Regions from separate parts of the Ketobacter alkanivorans genome, predicted to be linked through region 2. Evidence: predicted binding sites of a transcription regulator. Region 2 holds the regulator's gene; each other region holds the start of a gene.
The links. The regulator FliA, encoded in region 2, starts transcription of late flagellar genes. The targets are predictions, from matches to a motif close to CTAAAGTTTNNNNNNNNNNNGCCGNTAA.

Region 1 (6,371 bases), 1.5 Mb from region 2:
AACGTGCAAGCGGTAGGTACCATTGCAAACGCAGATATCACCAGCCTAGATGGGGCGAATCTGACCATGGACTCAGTGGACAGCGCATTGGCCCAGATCGATGGGTTCCGAGGAGAGCTTGGTGCAATACAGAACCGCTTTGAGTCCACTATTCGTAACCTATCAGCAGTAGCCGAGAGCTTGTCAGCTGCCAACAGCCGCATAAGGGATGCTGATTTTGCTGCAGAAACGGCCAATCTGTCTAAAAACCAGGTGCTGCAGCAAGCAGGTATATCCGTGCTAGCTCAGGCTAACGGATTGCCTCAGCAGGTACTTTCATTATTACAGGGCTAATACCTTTCCCCCTCTTTAATCTGATAAAGATAGAGAGGGGGACTTTGATGCGGTTGGGCAGTTTGATCTTGACTATAGTTGGCGGGAGGCGAATATTGTACCTACTCCAGCGTGTTAAAGATAAAGGGAAATTCTATGAGTGAGTTCAGATTGATTGTTAAAGATCAGAGAACAGTCAATAAATATTGGAGTCGCTTTAACGATAAGTCTATACAAACCATTCCCCATAACCCTATCTTTAATAGAAATTCCAATATTTTTACATTGGGCAGTTGCTTCGCAGTTGAGATCCGAGAAGCTCTCAAAGAACGCGGATTTTCGGTGTTTCCCAGGCTGGATGAATTGGAGTTGAATACTGATCGTTTTCGTATCGGTGGCCTGCCAGATCGGGAGAATTTCAACTATTACAATACATTCAGTATCGAGCAGGAGTTTGCCCGTGCTGTTGGTTTATGGCAGCAGCAGGATGATGATTACTGGCAAGTTGAAGATAATTGGTGGGGCGGTGACAAAGCCTTCCAAGATCCCTATCGGCGTTGCGTCTTCGGAAAGACGTTGGATGATGTTCGACATGCCACTCGATTGCTGGACAGTGTCGTTCATAATGGCATGAAAGCAGCGGACGGATTCCTCATTACCCTTGGCCTTATAGAGGTTTGGAAAATCAAACATAATCAAAGGGTAGCCTGTATGGAGCCTGGATATAACGAGGGTGGAGGGTTAGATGAGACAGAGTTTTACCTCAGCGATTTTGAAGAGAATGTGCGTAACCTTGAGCACATAGTTGAGCATATCGGGGTGTTAAATCCTAATGCAAACATAGTGTTTACAGTCTCGCCGGTGCCGTTGGGGAGGACGTTTACAGATAATGATGTCTATGTTGCCAATATGGAAAGCAAGTCATTGTTGCGCACGGCAGCAGCTCAGGTGTGTCGGCGTCATAACCATGTCCATTATTTTCAAAGTTATGATATATGCAATGCCATCAAGAATCCCTTCATTGAAGACGGCCGTCACGTTCAACCTGATGTAGTCAAAATGATCGTTAACGGGTTTATCTCCTCCTTTTTCTCTGCTTAGGCCTCCGCGCCGTAATTTATCCTCCAATTCATGCTTTCTTCCTAAAGTGGCTGTGTTTTCTGCCGACAGATACCTTGTTGGCAGGGTTCCCTATAGTGTTTGCCCGTAGTTAGGGTATAAAAAATCGATATTTAGGAACCATATGATTTAAAGAATTATCTTAAGTTGTTTGAATCATGGCCGATAAATTAGGTGAGAACGCATTAAGTAGCACGGCCTCATGGAGGCTAACTAGAATCTACCCCCTAAATATGGGGTCGTGTTGATAAGAGAGCAGGAGACACACAATGCCACAAATCATTAATACAAACATTTCGTCTATCAATGCGCAGCGAAATCTGAACAAATCGCAGGGCTCATTGCAGACTTCATTGCAACGTTTGTCTTCTGGTCTGCGTATTAACGGCGCCAAAGACGACGCTGCTGGATTGGCTATTTCCAACCGTTTTACGACTCAGATCCGCGGTTTGAATATCGCGGTTCGAAACGCAAATGACGGTATTTCGTTTGCACAGACCTCAGAAAGTGCCTTGGATGAGATCACAACCTCTCTCCAGCGTATTCGAGATCTGGCGGTACAGTCTGCTAACGCCACAAACAGTGCGCAAGACCGTATATCGCTGCAAGAGGAAGTAAATCAGCTGGTTTCGGAAATAGATCGTATTTCAGAAACCACTACCTTTAACGGTAACAAAGTAGCTGACGGCTCCATTAAGTCACTTAGTTTCCAGATCGGTGCTAATGCTGGCGAAACTGTACAAGTTAGCGGTGTTGATGCCAGAACCAGTCAATTGGGTAGCCAGCCAGGTGTAGTTCAGACCACTGCATCCAGTATTTCTGGTGTGGGCGTTGATGCTGGCGGTACAGTTGCAAGTGGTTTTACCATTACTCTGGGTACAACAGTCGGCGGCGGCACTTTATCAGTAGGCGTGCTGAGTTCATCGGTAGGTGATTATCCAGATCTGCAGTTGAGCTACGCTGCTGCATCACTAACTGATACCTCGTTAGATGATTATGGTTCCGGTAAGGCGAAAGATCTGGCAGAGCGAATTAACACGCTGCGTGAAGATGGCGTTGAAAATATGGATGGTATCTACGCAACAGCGAAGACTACCTACGATTATTCAGATGCTGCCTCGGCAGTTGGCGCAAGTATCGATGCCAGCGAAGCGTACGTTGGGGCAGGCTCCCTCGATAATGGCGGTTTGAATATTAACGGCGTTGATATTGGACCCGTAAACTTCCAGGAGCGTGACGCAGATGGATCTTTGACCAAGGCGATCAACGCGAAATCCGATCTTACCGGCGTAAAAGCCAGCATTGGTGACAATGGAGAGCTGATACTGACCGCCGAAGATGGTCGAGATGTCGTGGTTAACGTGGGCGAAGCGGATGATGTCGAGACGTTATTCTACGGTGGAGGAGCAAGCTCCCTAGGTGGTGCGACCCTTACTGATGATCAGAAAGTGGGATCTATAACGATCACTGCCAATGATTCGATTATCTTGGGTGACGCAGCTGGTGGTTCTACCTTCCAGACCGATGAAGATGTGAGCAACGTTCAGGCTACAGGTACTCTTGCCAATGCTGATATCACAACGGTTGAAACAGCTAACCGTACGATTCAGACAGTGGATAGTGCTCTTGGGCAGATCGACTCCTTCCGGGCAGGGTTAGGTGCGATTCAGAACCGATTTGAATCAACCATACGTAACTTGTCGGCGGTATCAGAGTCGCTCGCTGCAGCAAATAGTCGAATTAAAGACGCGGACTTTGCGGCAGAGACGGCGAACTTGTCGAAAAACCAGGTGTTGCAACAAGCCGGTATCTCGGTGCTGGCGCAAGCTAATGCTTTACCGCAGCAAGCGCTATCCTTGCTGGGGTAACCCCCAGCAAGGCCAGGTGAGCAACAACGTCATTAGCTTGGCGCGGGGCCCGAGGTTAAAACCTTGGGCGCCCGCATTTGTTGTTTAGGTGGTATTTATGATAAACGACAGACCAGTAAATCTTAACCTCAACCCGGGAACTAGTTCGGCGGGCGGGGTCGCTTCGCCCAAAGCACCAGATCCCAAAGGTAAAGAGGTTGTGGAGCCGAAACAGGATTCTGTGCCGACTCCAAAAGATGACTCGCTTAAGGTTAAGGCGCCAGAGGCCGAAAAGAATACAGTATCGGAAGCTGCTATTGCCAAGGCGCGTAACGAAGAAGTTAAGGAAAAGGTTAATCAGGCGATTCCTAAGGTTCGGGAGTTGATGAATAAAAATCAACGCAGCCTTGATTTTCGTGTCGCTGAAGAGGAAAACAGGATCATCGTTACGGTGATCGACAAGGAAACCGACAAGGTAATCAGGCAGATACCTCCAGAGGATTTGCTTGATCTGGCTAACTCAATTGATCAGGGTGCTGATGGCATTAGAGAGGGCTCAATAATTAATTCTAAAGCCTGAGCCGGTAACTATATCAATCGGGTATTAAAGAGAATTGATGCCGAGCCGATACTATACTTGTAGGGTTACATAACCTGATCAAGTAGGTATATATGTGAGCATGGTGGTATGGTTTTTGCGTGACTTCAGTCAAGTAAAGATCCCAATCGCATATCGCGATCATACTTCACATCTCGCAACACGAGGTTAGCATGGCTTCCATCACTGCAGCGGGTACAGGCTCAGGCCTGGACATAGAAACCATTATCGAGACACTCACTAATGCTGAGCGAATTCCGACGCAGACTCGGCTCGATACCCGTGAAATTGAAATCCAGGCAGAAATCTCCGCATATGGATCCCTCAAAAGTTCTTTGAAAGATTTTCAATCGGCACTTTCTGGCCTATCCACTGTGAAAGGACTTGCCGCCCGATCTGCCAATTCATCAGATGAGGCGACTTTTACAGCCACAGCCAGCAGTGGTGCAGCGGTGGGTTCCACCAATATTCAGGTAATGCAGTTAGCATCTAACCACAAACTGGTTAGTAATGCTGATTTCACCGGCCTCGATGAGGCGGTTGGTGCGGGCACGCTCAGCATAGCCGTCGGTGGCAATAGTTTTAGCGTCAACATTGTAGCCGGCGACAACAACACCCTGGGTGATATCCGTGATGCAATCAATGATGCGGCAGACAACCCAGGTGTTACTGCCAGCATACTAACTATCAGCGACGGCATGGGTGGAAGTGTTTCAAAGTTGGTTTTGACCTCTGATGAGACTGGTGCGGCAAATGGCATCACCGTCACGGTTACTGATGATGTTGACGGAATGGATACCGATAATGTGGGTCTGTCCCGTTTGATTAATGCCAACATGACCGAGAAAAGTGAGGCCTTGGATGCCGAGATATTGATAGATGGAGAGTACTCGGTCACCAGCTCAACAAATGTATTTCAGGACGCTATTCAGGGCGTAACGATTACTGCCAATGCTGCCAATCCCGGTGTTGACGAAACTCTCACTGTTGCGCTGGATAAATCACTGATCACGGAACGTCTACAGAAGTTTGTGGATGAATTCAATCTGTTGAGCGATACCCTGAACTACTTGACTGATTATGACGTTCAGGCCAATGAAGCCGGTTTGCTGACCGGTGATTTTGCCGCTAGAACTATAGAGACTCAGATACGTAGAGCAATAGGCAGTGCCTTGGAAGGGGCCGCTAGCAGCTACTCATCTCTCGCTTCCATCGGTATTACCACGCAGCGTGATGGCTCTTTGGCGTTGAATAGCGACAAACTAACAGGTGCCTTGAATTCCAATTTTGATGATGTAGCAGAGTTATTGGCCGGAGATGGCGGCATTTTCAAAGGCCTTGATGATCGGCTGGATTCTTTTCTTAGCAGCGGAGGCGTGCTGGCCAGTAGAACGGCAACTTTTCAGAATCAATTAAAGGATATCGATGAGCAAAGGGTGAAACTTAACCTGCGTATTGAATCCTATGAAAAAAGAATTCGGCTTCAGTATACCAATCTTGACATTCTGGTGGGGCAGCTGCAAAGCACAGGCGATTTTGTTACCCAGCAGTTGGATGTGATCAAGAAAGGTCTGACGCGTGACTAATAAACGGTTGAGATAACGGGTTGTTGCTATGAACATGAAGAAAGGTGCGCAACAGTACGCACAAATGAACAAGCAAACCGGCATTGAAGGTGCAAACCCTCATCAGTTGATCGGTATGCTGTACCAAGGGGCTCTGGACAGCTTGCAGCAGGCACTGGGCTGTATTGACCGAAAGGACTTTGAAGGCAGAGGCCGTCACTTGGGGCGAGTGATCACCATTCTTGGCGGATTACAGAGTTTTCTGGATCATGAGAAGGGCGGAGATATTTCAAAAAACCTTGATAACCTTTATGAGTATATGACCGTGCGCTTGTACGATGCATCCAGGGAAAAGACCAGAGAGCCGGTTGAAGAGGTCATAAAGCTGATGCGCGAAGTTAAAGATGGGTGGGATGGCATAGCCCAACAAGCTCAAGAGATATTCTCTGAACAGAACCAGACAGTTAACGGGTGATGTATGTTGATCCCTCAAATTGTAAAGTACACTGAAGAATTAGAGCTGGCCCTGGATGATGGCGATTTGGAGTCGATACGGGTGATCAGTCAGGATTGTGATCGTTTTCTGCGAAAAAGCTTACCGTTGCCGGATCGACACGGTGAAGATCTGGCTCAGCTTGCGGACGATATGGATCTGCTGCTTGTCAGTTATCGTCGGGCTATTGAGCTGGTCGAGAAAGCCAAAGTGGAGGCAGGCAGTCAGTTACAAACACTGGGGCGCAATAGTGTCAGCACGCATAAGTACCTTGATATAGCTCGAAATATGGGTGCCTGATCAGGCATCCATTCACATTACCCTCTCTTTTTTAAAAAAGTTGCGTCAGGAATTTGACTGAATAGCATTCAGAACCTTTACTGAAGGTTAACTATAAGAATTGCGTCAACTTTTACGGATTAAGTATTGTAGCCATG
Region 2 (6,371 bases):
GCCAAACAAATCTATTCCATCTGATGTATTGGTAGCCGGTGCTGCTGGTGCCTTGTCTTTGCCTTCGTCCAGCGCATCCAAAAACTGCTCGAACTCTTCGTCAGTGATATCGCCTTTATCAGCCGCTTCACTGGCAACGGGAGCTTCCTCAGCTGCAGGCTCCGCTGTAGGAGCAGCCGGTGTATCACCCTGCAAAATGGCATGTAGCGCATTCATCAAGGCAGGATCAGCAGGATCTGGATACTGGCGGCCATGAACCTGCTCGAACATACTGTTCACAGCGTCCAGCGCCTGCAACACTACGTCCATTAATTCTGCATTGATCGACAACTTTCCATTACGCAACAAATCGAATATGTTTTCTGCCGCGTGACAAAGATCCACCAGGGTGTCCAATTGCAGAAACCCTGCCCCACCTTTTACTGTGTGAAATCCTCGGAATATTGCGTTTAGAAGATCAGCGTCGTCGGGTCGGTTTTCCAGATCAACCAGTTGTTCTGACAGTACTTCCAGTATCTCCCCGGCCTCAACCAGGAAGTCCTGTAGTATTTCTTCATCACCTTCGAAGCTCATCCCCTAACTCCTCTAAAACCCAAGACTGGATAACAAGGCATCCACATCATCCTGACCCGAGACAACATCTTCTCGCGCCTCTGGATTCATAATTGGCCCCTCGGGTCCAATATCTGCCTCATTAGCCTTCATGTCTTTCTGGGGAAGTTCATGTTTAGCACCGGTAATCTGATCAATGGTGCTCGCCATTGCCACCAGATTCACCAGGTTATCTTCTACTTCTTTTACTAGCTGAATGACTCGCTTGATCACCTGACCGGTCAGATCTTGAAAATCCTGCGCCAGCATGATGTTGGAAAGATTGGAGTCAATTGTGGATGCATCTGCCACTGCAGTTACTAAAAAACCATCCACTTTTTTCGTTAACTGTCGAAACTCATCTGCGCTCATTTCACGGCGCATAAGTTTGTCCCACTCCTCTTTCAGGGATTGGGCACTTTCCCGCAGGTGACCAGAAACCGGCATGGTGTGCTCCACCATGTCCATAGTTTTGTTAGCCGCCTGTTCTGTTTTTTCGATGACATAATTCAATCGCTGGGATGCATCCTGCATACGCGACATTTCATCGCGCATCACGCTGTCACTGGTATCAATCGCAAAGTTTTTGATTGACTCATGCAGGCTACGGGTCAACTTTCCAACTTCTTGAAACAACACCTGATCCCGCTGCTGGTGCAAAGAGGAGATGGTTCGCATCGCCTCCTTCGCATCACCACTTTCCAGTTGTTCAACCAGGGTTTTGGCGTACTCCACCAAACTGTCCTGCTGAGCTTGCTCCGTCATGCTAATCTCACATCTGCCGTTAACGGTGAATAGTGCTATGCATCTACCCGCTCAAAGATCTTCTCGATCTTTTCTTTCAATGCCTGAGCGGTGAAGGGCTTCACAACATAGCCGTTAACGCCAGCTTGCGCGGCTTCGATGATCTGCTCTCGCTTGGCTTCAGCTGTCACCATCAATACAGGTAGGCTCTGCAGCTTTTCATCCGCACGCACCGCCTTCAGCAGGTCTATACCCGTCATTCCCGGCATATTCCAATCTGTAATAAGAAAGTCAAAATCCGAGGCTTTCAGTAATGGCAAAGCAGAACTTCCGTCGTCGGCTTCCTGGGTATTGGTGAACCCAAGGTCGCGTAGCAGGTTCTTGATAATGCGTCTCATCGTGGAAAAGTCATCAACAATGAGAATTTTCATATTCTTGTCCAAGGTTGCCTCCAATGAACCCAGTTCACTACGTCTGTTAAGCAAACTACTGCTGTAACTGGCTGTTAAATGCCCCAACCAGCGATAAGCTGACGGTTTCCGGGCCTTTCAACAGTCTCTACCGCTTAAGTCTAGTAGCAGATTTGGTGTGATCCAGTTTTTGTAGAAGAATCAAAGCCACTCTTGTAGACGGGCGCGCAATCGTTGGGCGGCCTGACTGTGAATTTGGCTGACACGAGATTCGCTAACTCCCAGTACCTGCCCGATTTCCTTAAGATTTAGTTCTTCGTCGTAGTAAAGGGATATGACCAATTGCTCCCGCTCAGGTAACTGTTCAATCGCGCGGGCCAGGTGGGTGCGGAATACCCCACTTTGGAGGTCATCCAGGGGGTTGTGAGCCTGTTCTTGCTGCAACCCGGTGGTAATGTTGTCTTCGACGGATTCAAGCTCATTGAGGCTGAACAGCCGTGTCGCCATGCTGTCTTGCAACATGGCGTGGTACTCTTCCATGGAAATGCCAAGGCGATCTGCAATATCCCGATCCCGTGCATCGGCACCTGTTTCATGTTCAATATCGCGAATCACTTGCTGGATACGTCGAGCGTTACGATGTACCGAACGTGGCGCCCATTCACCCTTGCGAACTTCGTCCACCATGGCTCCGCGGATGCGAATGCCTGCGTAGGTTTCAAAGCTGGCGCCTTTGCTGCTGTCATAGCGCTTCAACGCATCCAGCAAACCAATCATGCCAGCCTGATACAAATCTTCCACCGCCACGCCTGAAGGCATTCGAGCCAAAAGATGATGGGCGATGCGTTTCACCAGCGGAGTATGCTGCTCCACCAGGACATCTATTTGTGGCGCCGATTCATCGTTATACATAGCCTGTCGCTTCATGCCCTGCATCGGGGTAACCTGGCGTCCTAACGGGCAACCGCTCCTTGCACCAACCGATCCACAAAGAACTCAAGGTGCCCTCGAGGCGTTGTGGGTAATGGCCAGCTGTCTACTTTATTTGCCAGCGAGCGGAATGCCAGCGCCGCTTTACTGCGGGGATAGGCCTCCACTACTGGCTTTTGCCGCATGACCGCCTTACGCAGGTAGTCATCAAATGGAATGCACCCCGAAAATTGCAGAGCCACATCCAAAAACCGATCCGTCACTTTGGTAAGCTTATTATAGATTTCGCGACCTTCTTGCTGCGTGCGAACCATGTTGGCCACCACGTTGAAGCGGTAAATACCGTGCTTCTGGTTAAGAATCTTCATCATGGCGTATGCGTCAGTAATAGAGGTCGGCTCGTTGGTCACCACAAACAGGCTTTCCTGTGCAGCGGTCACGAAGCTCATCACCATTTCCGAAATGCCTGCTGCTGTATCAATTAACAGCACATCCACATCATCGCTTAGTTCGCTAAAAGCATGGATCAAACCGGCATGTTCACGGGGCCCCATGCTCACCAGTTCTTGCGTACCCGACGAAGCCGGTACGATTTTGATGCCGCCAGGACCCTCTACAAGGATGTCCTTGATGCCGCACTCACCTTTTAATACATGGGAAAGATTCTCACGGGAGCTGATACCCAGCAGAATATCCAGATTGCCCAACCCGAGATCGGCATCCAGCAACACGACTCTGCGGCCTATTTCAGACAAGCACATCCCCAGATTAATTGAGACGTTGCTCTTGCCTACCCCACCTTTGCCGCCGGTGATGGCGATTACCTGTACGGGATGATTACTCATAAACGTTTTTGTGTGCACCTTGTGTCGTCTTTTATCCGTAAGCCAGATCCGGTTCCATTTCGGAGATGGCGTCGCTGTACATATCCGCTACCAATGCATCGTCCATGCGATACTCCTTCGCCAGAGCGATGGCATGATTGATCAAGCGGGTGGCTTGCGGGCGGGCTATGTCGTCCGGGATGTTCTGGCCATCCGTGATATAGGCAATAGGTAGCTGCGATTCGATCGCGACACTTAAAGCCTCGCCCAAACTGGCCGATTCGTCCAGTTTTGTGAGAATACAGCCCTCTAGATTCAACTGTTTATATTCATTGATAGCCTTATCCAGAATACGTCGCTGACTGGTAGAGGACAGAACCAGCCAACGTTGAATATTTGCCCCCATGCTCTCAAGCATAGTCATTTGTTCCTGATGTACCTGATCTTTATGACTCAAACCGGCAGTATCCACCAAAATCAGCTTCTTACGGGACAAAGAGCGCAATAATTGATCAAGACTCTGCTGCTCGGTCACGACTCGAACCGGCACTTTAAGGATACGCCCCAGAGTGCTCAGCTGCTCATGTCCGGCAATACGGTAACTGTCGGTGGTAATAAGCGCCAAATTCTCGGCACCATGCTCCAGCACAAAGCGGGTAGCAATCTTGGCAATGGTGGTGGTCTTGCCCACCCCTGCAGGCCCAACAAAGGCAAAAATGCCCCCATGAGCGGCTATGTCTTCACCCAGCAACGGCAGGTCATCGCTCAGCTCCAGCAATGCCTCGCGCCAAGCCAATTTAAGATCAGTGCCTGGCTTCAGGTTTCTCACCAGCTTTCGGCACAGCGCAGGGGATAAGCCCAAACGAGCCAATTTTTTGAATACCGAAGCCTCCAGTGGATGGCGATGAGAAAAATCGCCCCAGGCAACATTAGCCATCTGCACATTCAGCATCTGACGCAACTGGTTCAGTTCTCCTCGCATTTCAGCCCATTCAGGGCTGGCCGCAGAAGGTGCTGCAACAATCGGCGCAGGAGCAGCGGAAGCAACTGTAACAGCAGGAGAAGACACAGCAGCCACTTCAGGAGTCGCGGTTGTGGCAGGAGCTGGTGCGGCCACATCCGCCTGCACCCTGGCCTGCTGACTTAACCGAACCTCGACATCCCGATCAGACTGCTCTTCTCGACTGTTTAACTGCTTCAGCCACATTTCATTGAATTTCTGATTGGCCTGCTCACGACGCTGCAACGCTTCAATCAAATTTGACTTGTCTTCGGCGGTAGGAGCAAAACCACCCCTGTCATTCAACAACCGAGCCGGATCCCCCAACGCTGGTGAACTGGCACTATCGCTCATGAAATCAGGAATATGATTCTGCTTGCGCTCGCGGGCTTTGTGCTGCTCAACAAATTCGTCGTAGTCGGCGGCGGCAACAATTTCAATGCCACCGGCCACCTTACGGTTGGAGAGAATCACTGCATCTGCACCCAACTCTTCACGAACCAACTTCAAAGCCTGACGCATATCCGCTGCTATGAATTTTTTTGTGTTCATGATCGTCGTATCCTCGCTGCTTCAGTCGCCATCGTTTACTGGTTATTGGCCCACAGAAGCGGTAATTGTAATCTGTTTGTTATCCGGTATTTCGTTGTATGACAGTACATTTAAGCCCTGAACACTGAACCGCAAAAAGCGCGACAGCATGGGGCGGATGCCCGCCGAAACCAACAAAACTGGTGGATTACCTGCTAACTCCTGCTTCTGAACTGCATTGGATACGGAGCGTTGCAGTTTTTCCGCCAAGCCCGGCTCGATCACCGCATCGCTGGCAGTACCGCCAGAATTTATGGCCTGCTGTACAGCTTGTAGCAACAACTGTTCCAACTCCGGTTGAAGCGTGATAACAGGCAGCTCACGCCCCACACCGTATATGGTCTGGACGATCAAGCGGGATAACGAGACACGGGCGGCAGAGGTGAGAGCGTCAGCGTCTTGACTCTTTGGTGCCATCTCCGCCAAGGCTTCGGCAATGGTGCGAATATCCCGAATCGGTACATCTTCCTGCAATAAATTCTGCAGGACTTTATGCAACTTGCTTAAGGGCAAGGGATTCGGCACCAGGTTTTCCACCAGCTTCGGCGATGCTTTCTGCAAATTCTCCAGCAGCTTCTGCACCTCCTCAAAACCAAGCAGTTCATGGGCGTGCCGTAACATCACCTGATTTATATGCGTAGCTACAACCGTACTTGCATCTACTACCGTGTAACCCATGGTTTGCGCCTGATCACGCTGACTTGGCTCAATCCAAACGGCATCCAGCCCGAACGCGGGATCCTTACATTCGATACCATTGATCGCCCCGAACACTTGCCCGGGGTTGATAGCAAGCTCACGGTCTGCATGAATCTCTGCCTCCTCAATCGCCACCCCCATTAGCGTTACGCGGTAAGCATTAGGCAGTAGATCCAAATTATCCCGGATGTGAACAGACGGCATAAGAAACCCCAAATCCTGAGACAGTTTCTTACGCACACCCTTGATACGTCCCAGTAGTTGCCCGCCTTGGGCCTTGTCTACAAGCGGTATCAGCCGATATCCCACTTCCAGGCCAATCGCATCCACTGGCTGCACATCATCCCAACCCAGCTCCTTGAATTCGTTGTCACGCTGGGCGGCGATTTCTTCCATTTTCTGCGCCTTTTTCTCGTCTTCCACTTCCTTACCACCAGAAGCCTCACGACGATAATGAATCCAATACGCTCCGCCACCACACAACGTAGCCAGCCCTAAAAACGCAACATGAGGCATACCCGGAATAATCCCCATGATGACCAGAATGATCGCAGCGATCGCCAAGGCCTGAGGTGAACCAAA
Region 3 (6,371 bases), 140 kb from region 2:
AGAATTCGTTTCATGATAAACACTGAATAACCTTAAAGCGGCCCGAATAGGAGTACATCACACCGAATATTGGATGGCGAATCGTGACATTCATTGCAAAATGATCGTCATCAATCGCCCTTTCTTCGGCATCACCTCTTCCCAGAATACCTGTAATAGGCAAAGGAATCAGATGGCCAAACCAGTAGAGCCCGTAGCCGTCATGGATCAGTTTGACGGTGTCATCCTGCCATGCGTATCGCGTTTTCCAGCAGAAGCCAAACCGCATGATTTCGATTACCTTATCTTCACCGATAGCAAGCATGCGAGAGCGAAATGAATAGAACCGACGTTGCACAAACCAAAAATGACGAAGAAACCCAAAGTGTTTACTATTTTTGAAACTATCAAAATGCACTGTGCAGCGAATGCCATATTCGGTAACCAAAGGTATGGAGCCCATCAGTCGATAGAATGGCGCAGCTAATTTCATTGGCCAATGGCATTCTACATTCATAATGCCATCCACAATCACTTTGTCGTCACTGTAGGGGCGGTTAGCGTAGTGTTTTTTAATCACTATGGGCAGGTTGTCCCACTGGTTTCCAAATATTGGTTGGAAGATCGGTTGCGCCTGTAGATTGAGATTGTCGATGGGCTGCTTATGCAAAAAGCGCAGCAAGGTGTTTCTTGTTGCCCTCATCCATGGATAGAGCAGGGAGCTTAGCCTCTCCGACCAGAACAGTAGGCGATTGAAGTGATTAAACAGGCCTTTGGGTGCGCCGTGTCGGGACATGAAGCGTAACGCCTGCTTGCCGTGATAAAACCGGCCTTGGTATAGAATCACCATGCCCTCATCCAAATCCAGTTGTTGATCACGAATCACATTCAACAGAGGGTGGTTTGGTTCTGCTCTGGCGTTCACTAAATGCAGCTCACCCAGTTGCTGTTTGATGCGCAGAGCATGAGCAGCCATACGACATATGGGGCAATCTCCGTCATAAACAAACCAGACGCGATCATGTTCGAGTAATGGATTCATACCGATTTTACCACCATGAAATAGAAAACGGTCACCAGCGCCAGAAACGCAGGCCATCCAAGCAAGAACCAAATCCTGAATAGTTTATTGTAGCTGGTAGGCAGCGCAGTACCATGGCTTAGGCATTTTCGTACCACGCCAACCACAAGCCGCTACCCAGCTGAAACACACCCGAAGGGAATGTAAACAGCGTGTCGGCTAATACGGTATTTTCTGCGGCGTAGAGCTTCTGCTGCAAATCTGCGGTGAAATGGGATCGGAACATGAAGAAGGCGATTCCAATACCGGTTCCGAACAGTATGGTTGCGCTGAGAATGTGAAGCGTTTTGATGAGAAGGTACCAGCTCACGTCACATCACTCTAATCGGTCTCTCGTGGTTCCGGCAATGGCCAGCCTCCCATGGCTTTCCATTTGTTCACGACCCAGCAGAAAAACTCCGCTGTTTTCACTGCATCGTAAATGGCGGAATGGGCCTCGGCGTTACTGAACTGAATATGAGCTGCCTTACACGCTTTCGCCAACACCGTTTGCCCCACGGCTAAGCCGCCAATGGTTGCTGTGTCAAAGCAGGAGAAAGGGTGAAATGGATTGCGCTTAATGCCGTTACGTTCGACGGCAGCGTTAACGAAATCCCGATCAAAAAAAGCATTGTGCCCCACCAGAATGGCACGATTACAGCCTTCTTCTTTCATGGCAGAACGCACAGCCTTGAACATATCCTTAATGGCTTCTACCTCGGTAACAGCACCGCGAAATGGGTGATAGGGGTCGATACCGGTAAAATCCAGTGCTGCCTGTTCAATATTTGCACCTTCGAAGGGGGCCACATGGCGATGAATTTGCTGGCCAGGTTCCAGGTTGCCGTTTTCATCCATGTCTAGAATTACAGCGGCGATTTCCAGAAGGGCATCGGTTTTATGGTTGAAGCCACCGGTCTCTACGTCGATTACAACCGGCAAATAGCCACGAAAGCGCTTGGCGAGGCTGGGGATATGGTCAGTCATTAGGTGAAGTTCTAGTGCATGAGGGGGAAATGCTATCCTACCGCTGTAGCGGGTACAAACTTTTTGGCTGCTGGAACAGAGAAAATTCTCAAGAGTTGGCATTTTTGACCGATAACACTATGAAGCAGTGTGTATGGCAGCAGGATTCTTGTGAATGTGGCGTAACTTACTGATCTGGATTGTGGTTTTAGTCTCATCCCCGGTAATGGCACATACTTATGTGGCGCGGGTGGATGAGGCCGTGTGGCATCTGGATCCCTCACCCCTAAAATGCCGTTTGTGGCAGGCGGTGCCCAACTATGGCGACGCTGTGTTCGAGGTTGCTGCCGGGGAATCCTTACAATTCTATATGGATATGTATCGGCCGGTTAAACGGGCCGGTCAGGCTCAGATGTTGATTGAGGCACCCGAATGGCGCGATGGGTTGGCTGCGAAAGCCATTGGCAAAACCACGTTTAAGGTCGGGCGCAGGCCAATAGAGTTAGCCGAAGAAGTGGCCAGTGAGCTGTTGGCAGAGCTGCAGGTGGGTATGACGCCATCTTTTATTCACCCTGGCTGGTACGGTAAACACGATGTTTCTGTTGGGGTGTCCGCGGTCAATTTTCAAAGTGCCTATATGGGCTATGTGTCATGCGTTGCCAGCCTTTATCCTGCCAGCTACAAAGAGCTGCAGCAGTCGTACCTGCATTTTGAAACCAATAAATATGGCATCAAGGGCGCGCTGAAAGAGCGCCTGGATCTGATTGCGGGGTACGTATCAGTCGATACTTCGGTGAAAAAGGTGTACGTGGATGGGCACACGGACAGTGTGGGCCGTCGGGGCCACAACTGGGAGCTTTCTCGCTTGCGGGCCAAGGCGGTACAAGAGTATTTGGAACAGAAGGGCGTGTTTTCGGACATGATCGTGATGCAATATTACGGTGAAGGGCGTCCGGCCAAAAAGAACTCTACCAACAACAATAAGGCGTTCAATCGTCGAGTATTGGTGCGACTCCAGCGCTAACCCCACGATCATCCCGACTCCGAAGTAGGAAAAGCCGCCCGCATTCAGGTACAATACGCGCCTCTCGAAATATCCATCACATTCAGTCCTGAAGGTCTAAGGGTTTACGCGCATGTCTGACATCAAAAAGGTGGTTTTGGCCTATTCTGGCGGTCTTGATACGTCTGTTATCGTAAAGTGGCTTCAAGAAAGCTACGGGTGCGAAGTGGTTACTTTTACTGCTGACCTGGGTCAGGGTGAAGAAGTGGAGCCGGCTCGCGCCAAGGCTCAAGCCATGGGCATCAAAGAAATTTACATTGAAGACGTGCGGGAGGAGTTTGTTCGCGATTACGTATTCCCCATGTTCCGCGCCAACACCATATATGAAGGCGAATACCTGCTGGGCACCTCCATTGCTCGCCCATTGATTGCAAAGCGACTGGTGGAAATCGCGGAAGAAACTGGCGCTGATGCTATTTCCCACGGTGCCACCGGTAAAGGCAACGATCAGGTACGTTTTGAGCTAGGGGCCTACGCGTTGACCCCCGGCATCGAGGTAATTGCACCCTGGCGTGAATGGGATCTCACATCCCGTGAAACGCTTATGGCGTATGCCGAGAAGCACAATATCCCGGTTGATTTCTCTAAGGCGGGTAAAAAATCCCCGTATTCAATGGATGCCAACCTGCTGCATATTTCCTATGAAGGCGGCATTCTGGAAGACCCCTGGGCCGAGCCTGAAGAAGATATGTGGCGCTGGTCCGTAAGCCCGGAAGCCGCCCCCGATCAGCCCACCTATATAGAGCTGACCTATGAAAAAGGCGATATTGTGGCCATTGATGGCGAGCCATTGAAAGCCCATGAAGTATTGGAAAAGCTGAATAAGCTGGGCGGAGCCAACGGTGTAGGGCGATTGGATATTGTTGAAAACCGCTATGTGGGCATGAAATCCCGTGGCGCTTATGAAACGCCCGGTGGCACCATCATGATGCGTGCTCACCGTGCCATTGAATCCATTACGTTGGATCGTGAAGTGGCCCACCTGAAAGACAGCCTGATGCCCAAGTACGCCGAGTTGATCTATAACGGCTATTGGTGGAGCCCAGAGCGCAAGATGCTGCAAACGATGATTGATGAATCCCAGGATGTGGTAAACGGTGTGGTACGGGTAAAACTGTATAAAGGCAACGTTACGGTGGTGGGGCGTAAGTCCGATGATACGCTGTTCGACGACCGAATCGCGACCTTCGAAGACGATGCGGGCGCCTATGATCAAAAAGACGCAGCCGGTTTCATTAAGCTGAATGCACTGCGTTTGCGCATTGCTGCCAACAAGGGCCGCAGATTGAAATAGTCAACTTATTGATACTTTTAGCTAAATTTAAAAGCCCCGACGTCAAAATCGGGGCTTTTTTGTGCCTTCTCACCTGTCCCTGCCGGAATCTCTATCTATACTGAAATCACACGCTGACAGAATGTTTCCTATCGAAAACCAACATCTGTAAACCAAATTATTATGACTAAACAGCATCCCCTAGTGATTGTCTGCGATCCTGAAGACAGTAACATCGCGTTCTATACCGAGGTGGTACAGGCCCTGGGTGCCCATTGCCTGGCTACCACGGCCGGTGGCAACGTGATGAATTTGGTGGTGAGCCACCAACCGGCACTGGTCATTCTGGATTCTCAGATGGATGAGCCTGATGGCTATCAGCTGCTTAACCTGCTTAAATCCGGCAAGAAAAGCAAACACATCCCGGTGCTGTTTGTTGCGGGCAATCTGTCTGAGCGCAAAATGTGTTTATACCGGGAAATGTTCGAGCTGATTGAGGTAATTGCCAAGCCGGTAAATGAAGCGCAGTTGCAAGGCTACTTGCAGCACTACATCAAACAGTATGGTTATCGTTCTGAAATTGATGCTCTTTACAGTGAAGAAAAAGCAGATCCTATTGCTAACACGGAAGAGGGCATATTGGCGCTGGATCGAGCCGGAAAAATCGTATTTGCGAACTACGCAGCTGAACAGATCCTCAAGGCCAGCTCGGTTGAATTGACCGGTGTCTATGTAGAAAGTTTATTCGAAGAACCCTGCAAAAGAGCCAAGTCTCGATGGAGTGAGCATCCCATCTCCAGAGTGACCGCAGGAGATCAGATTCTGCAAGTGGATAAGTCGTCACTCTGGCGGCGCGATGGTGAGGCTATTACTGCAAAATTCGCAGCGGTGCCGTTTTCTTCTGATAACGGAATCAAGCTTCTGTTTGCATTCAGGCAACTCAAAGATACCCGGGAATCCAAAGATAAGATTGCCATGTTGTCGCAGGTGGATCATCTTACCGGCCTGCCGATGCGCGCCGCCATTGAGGAGCATGTTGATCGCTCCGTGTTGAAAGCAGGCATTACCGGCTTCTATTTTGCAGTGTTATCTGTGGATCTTGATCACTTTCGCTATATCAACGAAAGTTTGGGGCATGATCGTGGTGACCGGTTATTAAAAGCGGTAGCCGATCGTGTGTTCAGTCTGGTGCGCCGTGATGATCAAGTTGCCCGCATGGAAGGTGATGAGTTTGTTGTGGTGTTGAGTCATATTGATCTGCCTGAAAACGCCGGTATGGTGGCCAAGAAGATCATTGAGCGCATTCGTGAACCCTTTTTGATTGATGGGCATGAGGTATTCACAGGTTGCTCCATTGGTGTGAGTGTGTATCCCTCTTGTGGTGATGACGCTAAAACGTTACTGAAGAACGCCGACGCAGCATTATCAAGAGCCAAAGCGATTGGCCGTAACAACTATCAATACTACACCGTTGAAATGAACAAACTGCGGGTAGAACAGATGCAGATGGAATTCGAGCTGCATCAGGCGCTGGAACAGAAGCAATGGCGCATTCAATACTTGCCAGTAACCAGTCGTGAGAACTCCGACGTTGTGGCCTGTGAGGTGAAACTGAGCTGGGTGCACCCGACTCGGGGTGAAATTTTACTGGAATCATTTTTGCCTCAGGCTGAAGAGGCTGGCCTTGCACCTATCATATTTCGCTGGTTATGGCGGCAGGCGCTGGATCGCTTCGATCAACTGCCGGAGGAATCGAAGGCCAAGGTAAGACTGATATTGCCTATATCCCCTGCAATTTTGTTGCAGGATGGTGGCGTAGACTGGGTGATCAGTTCTATCGCAAAGGTGGGCCTTAATTCGGATCAGATTTTCATTGAGCTGCCGGAGAGCTACTACACCGTTCGTCACAGTTTGCATGGTGAAGTATTGAACGAGCTATGTCGCAACGGATTTAACCTAATATTGGATAGTTTCGGTACAGGGTTCGCGCCGCTCAATTTGCTCAAAGAGGTGCCCTATACCTTCATTAA

Region 1: fliD (flagellar filament capping protein FliD) is a predicted target of FliA. The motif match lies at 3,883-3,910, and genes of this name have one in related genera.
Region 3: Kalk_RS19585 (flagellar protein MotY) is a predicted target of FliA. The motif match lies at 2,114-2,141, and genes of this name have one in related genera.

The regions. Positions count from the first base shown of each region.
Region 1 covers NZ_CP022684.1:973,569-979,939, reverse strand. Annotated here, with positions in the region: gene Kalk_RS04060 (flagellin) at 1-333, shown strand, start outside; gene Kalk_RS04055 (GSCFA domain-containing protein) at 469-1,413, shown strand; partial or broken gene Kalk_RS21650 (flagellin N-terminal helical domain-containing protein) at 1,701-2,756, shown strand; gene Kalk_RS21745 (flagellin) at 2,784-3,299, shown strand; gene Kalk_RS04045 (flagellar protein FlaG) at 3,397-3,858, shown strand; gene fliD (flagellar filament capping protein FliD) at 4,050-5,462, shown strand; gene fliS (flagellar export chaperone FliS) at 5,491-5,916, shown strand; gene Kalk_RS04030 (hypothetical protein) at 5,920-6,234, shown strand; gene Kalk_RS04025 (sigma-54 dependent transcriptional regulator) at 6,369-6,371, shown strand, end outside.
Region 2 covers NZ_CP022684.1:4,431,986-4,438,356, reverse strand. Annotated here, with positions in the region: gene Kalk_RS19000 (chemotaxis protein CheA) at 1-573, opposite strand, end outside; gene Kalk_RS18995 (protein phosphatase CheZ) at 586-1,356, opposite strand; gene cheY (chemotaxis response regulator CheY) at 1,392-1,778, opposite strand; gene Kalk_RS18985 (RNA polymerase sigma factor FliA) at 1,947-2,657, opposite strand; gene Kalk_RS18980 (MinD/ParA family protein) at 2,699-3,520, opposite strand; gene flhF (flagellar biosynthesis protein FlhF) at 3,552-5,051, opposite strand; gene flhA (flagellar biosynthesis protein FlhA) at 5,094-6,371, opposite strand, start outside.
Region 3 covers NZ_CP022684.1:4,574,654-4,581,024, forward strand. Annotated here, with positions in the region: gene Kalk_RS19565 (saccharopine dehydrogenase NADP-binding domain-containing protein) at 1-14, opposite strand, end outside; gene Kalk_RS19570 (DUF4166 domain-containing protein) at 11-1,021, opposite strand; partial or broken gene Kalk_RS19575 (DUF2269 family protein) at 1,018-1,370, opposite strand; gene rnt (ribonuclease T) at 1,382-2,026, opposite strand; gene Kalk_RS19585 (flagellar protein MotY) at 2,181-3,029, shown strand; gene Kalk_RS19590 (argininosuccinate synthase) at 3,142-4,362, shown strand; gene Kalk_RS19595 (two-component system response regulator) at 4,525-6,371, shown strand, end outside.